DNA from 2 places in the Massilia violaceinigra genome. Region 1 is predicted to be linked to the other one. Evidence: riboswitches for the same ligand, from Rfam matches in the RefSeq annotation. Region 1 holds a riboswitch; the other holds the start of a gene.
What was found. Region 1 has a riboswitch for thiamine pyrophosphate ahead of thiC (phosphomethylpyrimidine synthase ThiC). Riboswitches for the same ligand answer to the same signal wherever they lie in the genome.
Positions count from the first base shown of each region.

Region 2: another riboswitch for thiamine pyrophosphate. It lies ahead of CR152_RS18100 (TonB-dependent siderophore receptor); the one in region 1 lies ahead of thiC (phosphomethylpyrimidine synthase ThiC).

Region 1 is NZ_CP024608.1:1,656,414-1,659,828, reverse strand. It holds gene thiC (phosphomethylpyrimidine synthase ThiC) at 1-1,369, opposite strand, end outside; TPP riboswitch at 1,440-1,545, opposite strand; gene CR152_RS07420 (S8 family serine peptidase) at 1,938-3,415, shown strand, end outside.
Region 2 is NZ_CP024608.1:4,045,741-4,049,155, forward strand. It holds gene CR152_RS18100 (TonB-dependent siderophore receptor) at 1-1,620, opposite strand, end outside; TPP riboswitch at 1,697-1,795, opposite strand; gene CR152_RS18105 (iron-containing alcohol dehydrogenase) at 1,862-3,019, opposite strand; gene CR152_RS18110 (glutathione S-transferase) at 3,148-3,415, shown strand, end outside.

The sequences.
Region 1 (3,415 bases):
GCAGGTCCATGTTCTCTTTAATGAGCTGCATCGGCACGTGGCCCGGGCCTTCGATCATGACCTGCACGTCGTGCTTCCAGGCGACCTGGGTCAGTTCGCCCAGGGTCTTCAGTTCGGCCAGCTGGGCTTCGTCGTTGGCGTCGTAGATCGAACCGGGACGCAGGCCGTCGCCGAGGCTGAACGAGACGTCGTACGCCTTCATGATGGCGCAGATGTCTTCGAAGTGCGTGTACAGGAACGATTCCTTGTGATGCGCGAGGCACCACTTGGCCATGATCGAGCCGCCGCGCGAGACGATGCCGGTCAGGCGCGAGGCCGTCATCGGCACGTAGCGCAGCAGCACGCCGGCGTGGATGGTGAAGTAATCGACGCCTTGCTCGGCCTGTTCGATCAGGGTGTCGCGGAAGATTTCCCAGGTCAGGTCTTCGGCCTTGCCGTTGACCTTTTCCAGCGCCTGGTAGATCGGCACGGTGCCGATCGGGACCGGGCTGTTACGGATGATCCATTCGCGCGTTTCGTGAATGTGCTTGCCGGTCGACAGATCCATGACGTTGTCGGCGCCCCAGCGGATCGCCCAGGTCATTTTTTCGACTTCCTCGCCGATCGACGAGGTCACGGCCGAATTGCCGATGTTGGCGTTGATCTTGACCAGGAAATTACGGCCGATGATCATCGGCTCGGCTTCCGGATGGTTGATGTTGGCCGGGATGATGGCGCGTCCGCGTGCGATTTCCTCGCGCACGAATTCGGCGCTGATGGTGTCCGGGATGCTGGCGCCGAACGACTGGCCCGGGTGCTGGCGGCCCAGCAGCTGCGCGCTGCGCTTGCCCATCGGGCCGGACGCTTCGAGCTCCTGCAGGTATTCCTGGCGGCGCAGGTTTTCGCGGATCGCGACATATTCCATTTCAGGCGTGATGATGCCGCGGCGCGCGTAGTGCATCTGCGTCACGTTGGCGCCAGCCAGCGCGCGGCGCGGGGTGCGCTGCAGCTGGAAGCGCAGCGCGGCCAGCGCCGGATCGTCCAGGCGCGCCTGGCCGTAGGCCGAGCTGGGGCCGGCCAGTTCTTCGGTGTCGCCGCGCTCCAGAATCCACGGCAGGCGCGGGGTGCCGAGACCCGAGCGGATGTCGATCTTCGCTTCCGGATCGGTGTACGGGCCGGACGTGTCATATATATACACGGGCGGATTCGGTTCCGCGCCGAACGAGGCGGCGGTATCGGACTGGCTCACGGCGCGCATCGGCACGCGCAGGTCGGCGCGGCTGCCCTGGGCATAGACTTTACGGGAATTCGGGAAAGGCGCGATGGCGGCTTCGTCCACCGTGGCGGTGGCGGAATCGAATTTGAGCGGGGTTTTAAGCGGTGCGTTCATGTGGCTCCATTGCGTGCAGGAGCCAGCAAAGGAGTAGGAGCGGCCGGGATGGCAGCCGTGACGGCGCATCCATGGAACTCACTGGCTTCCCTTCGCTGGCATTATCCAGATCAGGTTCAGAGGGTGTTTCTCACCCGCGCATCGCATTGCGACTTGCAGGACCCCTAGCGTGTGCCGCCTTGCGGCAGCGAGCGTAATTATACCTGTTGATCGGCCGGACAAGATGGCTTTTTCGGCACGTCCGGCGCAGTGATCTGCCACAAGACCCGCGCGCACCGGAGTGGGACACTGAACAATCGTGGAGCGCGGATGGCATGCCTGGCACGATTGCCGTTCAGGCCACATGAATCCCGTGTAAGGCGCAAAACAATATCACCAATTCTCACATCCGGCAGTGAGCACACGGCGGAAATCGTGACTTTCGGTACAAAACAACAGTTGCCTGACGCGCAAAATAACTTGTTTGATTGCTCTAATCGTTTCCCAATACACTTAATCTCTGGTCCCATGGGCACGCCAGTCAACAACGCCTGCGGCACCCTTGAAACGATCATTCCGGAGAACTGCCATGATGCATACCAAGCCTGAAATGTCCCCGATCGCCAGCGCGGTCAAATTGTTGTTGGCCAGCGTCGCCGCCGGCGTCGTCACGCATGCCTCCGCGGCCGCGGACACGACCCGCGTGATCGTTGCGTTCAAGCCGGGCAAGGCAGCCATCGTCAAGGCGGCGGTATCGGGCGCCCACGGTGCGGTCAAGCACGAGATCCACGGCATGAACGCGATGGCGATCGAGGTGCCGGCCAAAGCCCTGAACGGACTGCTGCGCAATCCGAACGTCGAGTACATCGAGGAAGACGTGGTGCGCAAGGCGTTCGCCCTGACGTCGGCGTCCACCGGCACGCCTTATGCGACCGGCCAGCTGGTGCCGTACGGGATCAAGCTGGTGCAAGCCGACCTGCTGCCGGACGCGAACGCCGCCAACCGCAAGGTGTGCATCATCGATTCCGGCTACGACCGCGCCCACGAAGACCTGAGCGCCAACAGCGTCGCCGGCGAATACGATGCCGGCACCGGCAACTGGTACACCGACGAAAACCATCATGGCACGCACGTGGCGGGCACCGTCGCGGCCATCAACAACAGCGGCACCGGCGTGGTGGGCGTGAACGCGAACCGGCTTTTGAAACTGCACATCGTGAAGGTGTTCGGCGCGGCCGGCTGGGCCTATTCCTCGTCCCTGGCGACGGCCGCCAACAAGTGCGGCAGCGCCGGCGCCAACGTGATCAGCATGTCGCTCGGCGGCGGGCGCCCCAGCAAGACCGAGCAGCGCGCCTTCGATGCGCTGGCCGCCAAGGGTGTGCTCAGCATCGCCGCGGCGGGCAACGATGGCAACACGGTGGTCTCCTACCCGGCCGGCTACGGCAGCGTGATGATGGTCGGCGCGCTGGACGAGAACAAGGCCTGGGCCAGCTTCTCGCAATACAACAGCAAGGTCGAAATTTCCGGCCCCGGCGTGGGCGTGCTTTCGACCGTGCCGATGAACAGCGGCTCCACGCCGGCACTGACTGTGGGCGCCACCGTGTATGCGCCGGGGTCGATGGACGGCTCGCCCGTGAAAACGGCCACCGCGCCGCTGGCCGACTTTGGCCTGGGCGACAAGGTCAACGCCGCCGTCTCGGGCAAGGTCTGCCTGATCGCGCGCGGCACCATCGATTTCGCCACCAAGGTCGCCAACTGCCAGAACAGCGGCGGCGTGGGCGCGGTCGTGTACAACAACGTGGCCGGCGCCTTTACCGGCACGGTCGGCACGGCCACGCTCATTCCATCGGTGTCGGCATCAAGCACCGAGGGCGCGCAGCTCAAGACCCAGCTGGGCCAGAGCGCCACGGTGGCGGTCAAGCCAGCCAGCTACGCCTACTTCGACGGCACCTCGATGGCGACCCCGCACGTGTCGGCGGTGGCGGCACTGGTGTGGAGCTACTTCCCGACCTGCAGCGGCGCCCAGATCCGCACATCGCTCGGCAAGAGCGCGCTCGACCTGGGCAC
Region 2 (3,415 bases), 2.4 Mb from region 1:
GGTGTATTCCAGCCCTTTTTCGATGCTGAACACCGACGCCGACATGCTGAGCGCCTCGTTGACCATCGCCTTGACGCCAAATTCCACCTGCTTCGAGCGGCTCGGTTCGAGCGACGCAAATTGATTGCTGGTGCGCTTGGGCGCCACGCCGCCGTGTTCCATGCCGTGCGCCAGCGAGCCGTAGATCGTCCAGTCGGGCGTCGGGTTGTAAACCAGTGCGACGTTCGGCAGCAGGAAGCTGGTGTCGGTGCTTGCATTGCGCTTGATGGCGGCATAGCGCAAGCCGGTGTGCAGCTTGAACTGCGCGCTCAGCGACAGGATGTCCTGCACCACAAAGCCGCGTTCATGATCGTTCAAGCGTTCCGTGAGCGGTCCGGTCGTGCGGCTCGCGTCCACGGGCGGCACGATCAGGTTGTTGTAGATATTGCTGAAGCCGACGTAGTCGTACACGTATTCGCCGGCCTTGTCGCTGCGTTCAAGATAGGTCGCGCCGATGGTCAGTTCGTGGCCGATTGAGCCGGTAGCGAACTTACCCTGCAACAGGGCTTGCGCGCCGAGCGGCGACTTGCGTTCGTCTACGCTCTGGTAGTCGTACACGTCGTAGTCGCCGTTCGAGCAGTAGCCCGGATAGAAACCCTCGCCCTCGTTGCTGCAGCCGTAAGGGAAGGCGGTGAAGTCGTCGCGCTTGAATTCATGCTTGTTGGCGGTGATGGTGGTACGCCAGGCGTCGTTGATCAGATACTCGAAGCGCAGGCCGATATTGCTGGTGCGCGTGTCGACGGGCTTGGTCCACGGCTGCTCATTGAGCAAGGTCTTGGCCGAGATATTGGTCGGCAACGCGACGCCGCGAATGAGCTGGTAGCCGGGCGCGGTAATCTGCGATTTCTTCTGGTAGTCCATGTCGAGCTGCAGCAGCGCCTGGGGCGAGATCTGCCAGTCGAACGCGCCCGACACGAAGGAGCGCTCGCCGTCCGCACCCTTGACGTAGGAGCGCAGGCGCTCGCCGGCGGCGTTGACGCGGTAGCCGAAGCGCTTGTCGTTGAAGCGGCCGCCCAGGTCCACCGCGCCGTACACGGTGCCGCGCTCGCGCGCTTCCACGGTGACCGAGCGCAGTGGCGTGGCGGTCGGGCGCTTGAGCGCGTAGTTGACGATGCCGCCCGGCGCGGTCACGCCAGCCTGCAGGCCCGACAAGCCCTTGAGGATCTCGATGCGCTCCTTGTTTTCGAGCGGGATCTGGGTGTCCCCCGAGATGGCGATGCCGTCCTTGCGGTAGCTGGCGCCGTTATTGAGCGCGAAGCCGCGGATCGAGAACTGCTCGGCGTAGCCGACGGCGTTGTACGAATCGCTGACACTGGCGTCGAACTTCATGGCGTCGGTGCTGTTGCGGATGCTGTAGTCCTGCATCTGCTCGCGGCTGATCGACACCACCGTCGCCGGCGTGTACAGCAGCGGCGTGTCGGAGAAACCGGCCACGCTGGCGCGGTCGGCGGCGATCTGCTTGGCGCCGGTGACGACGACTTCCGGCATCGACTGCGAGGTCGTTTGCGCGTGAGCGGAAAAGGCGAACGCCTGCACGATGGACAGGGCGATGACGGACTGCTTGAATTTTGGCGATGACATAGTGTGCTCGTATTACGCGCCGGCGTGCGGTGCGTTGCTTGAAAAAGCCGGAGCCAACGGGGGAGCAAACAAAGGAGGGGACTACTTTGCGCTTTCCTTCGCTGGCATTATCCAGATCAGGTACGGAGGGTATCTCTCACCCGGAAAGTAAATTCCAGGACCCCTAGCGAATGTCGATTTTATCACAGCTGGCACGGGCGGCGCTGCCCGCGCCAGCGTGTGCGGCGTGCCTGACGCCCTGTTACAGGCTCATTTCCAGCACTTTGCGGCTCACGTCGAGGGTGACGTCGCGCTGTTCGCCGAGTTTGACCATGCGGTGCGCTTCGAGGGCGCTCAAGATGCCGTCCAGGTCCTTGGCGCCAAGACCGTAGTCGCCCAGGCGCGTTTTCACGCCCATCTGCTCGAAGAACTCCTCGGTGCGGGTGATGGCCGCTTCGATGCGGGTATCTTCATCGCCGCCGGACAGGTTCCACACGCGTTCGGCGAACTGCAGCAGCTTGGCGCGCTTGCCCTCCTTGCGCACGCGCAGCATGCTCGGTAACACGATGGCGAGCGTCTGGGCGTGGTCGAGATTATGCAGGGCGGTCAGCTCGTGGCCGATCATGTGAGTCGCCCAGTCCTGCGGCACGCCGGCGCCGATCAGGCCATTCAAGGCGAGCGTGGCGCACCACATGACGTTGGCGCGCACGTCGTAATCGTCGGGATTGGCCAGTGCCTGCGGGCCTTCCTCGATGAGCGTAAGCAGCAGGCCTTCGGCAAAGCGGTCCTGGACCTTGGCACCGACCGGGTAGGTCATGTACTGCTCCATCACGTGCGCAAAGGCGTCCACCACGCCGTTGCCGACCTGGCGCGTGGGCAGCGAATAGGTTTTGCTCGGGTCGAGGACGGCGAACTTGGGGAAGCACTTGCGGCTCATGAACGAGAATTTTTCGTGCGTCGATTTGCGGGTAACGACGCCGCCGCTGTTCATTTCCGAGCCGGTCGCGGGCAGGGTCAGCACCGCGCCGAAGGGCATGGCGGCGACGATATTGTTACCGCGCTTTTCGAGGATCGTCCACGGGTCTTCTTCAAGCAGGGCGCCGGCGGCGATGAACTTGGTGCCGTCGATGACCGATCCGCCGCCGACGGCGAGCAGGAAGTCGATTTTCTCGGCCTTGACCTGGGCGATGGCGCGCATCAGCGTTTCGTAGCTGGGGTTCGGTTCGATGCCGGCGAATTCGGTGACGGTAAAATCGGCCAGGGCGGCCAGCACTTCGTCGTAGACGCCGTTTTGTTTGATGCTGCCGCCGCCGTAGACGAGCAGCACGCGCGCGGACGCGGGAATCTGTTTGGCGATGGCGGCGATCTGGCCCTGGCCGAACAGGATCTGCGTCGGATTGTAGAAGTCGAAGTTGAGCACGGTGGTTCCTTGTATGGGCAAACTGGTAGTGGGAGATTATCGCTCAAGCACGGGATTCTTGCGGAAGGCGGGCGAAAACGGCGGATGGGCCATAATCGTCCCTCGACTGATCCATCCAAGGGGGCACGATGACGTACGAACTATATTACTGGCCGACGATCCAGGGGCGCGGCGAATTCATCCGACTGGCGCTGGAGGAGGCCGGCGCCGCGTATGTCGACGTGGGACGCCAGAAAAATGGCGCCGACAAGGTCGCCGCCGCCCTTGCGGCCCAGGCCACGCCATCGTTCGCGCCGCCTTTTCTCACCGCCGGGGCGCTGACCATCGGCCAGACTGCCAACATCCTGCTGTACCTCGGCGCCCGCCACGGCCTCGCGCCGCGCGCCGAAGCGGGGC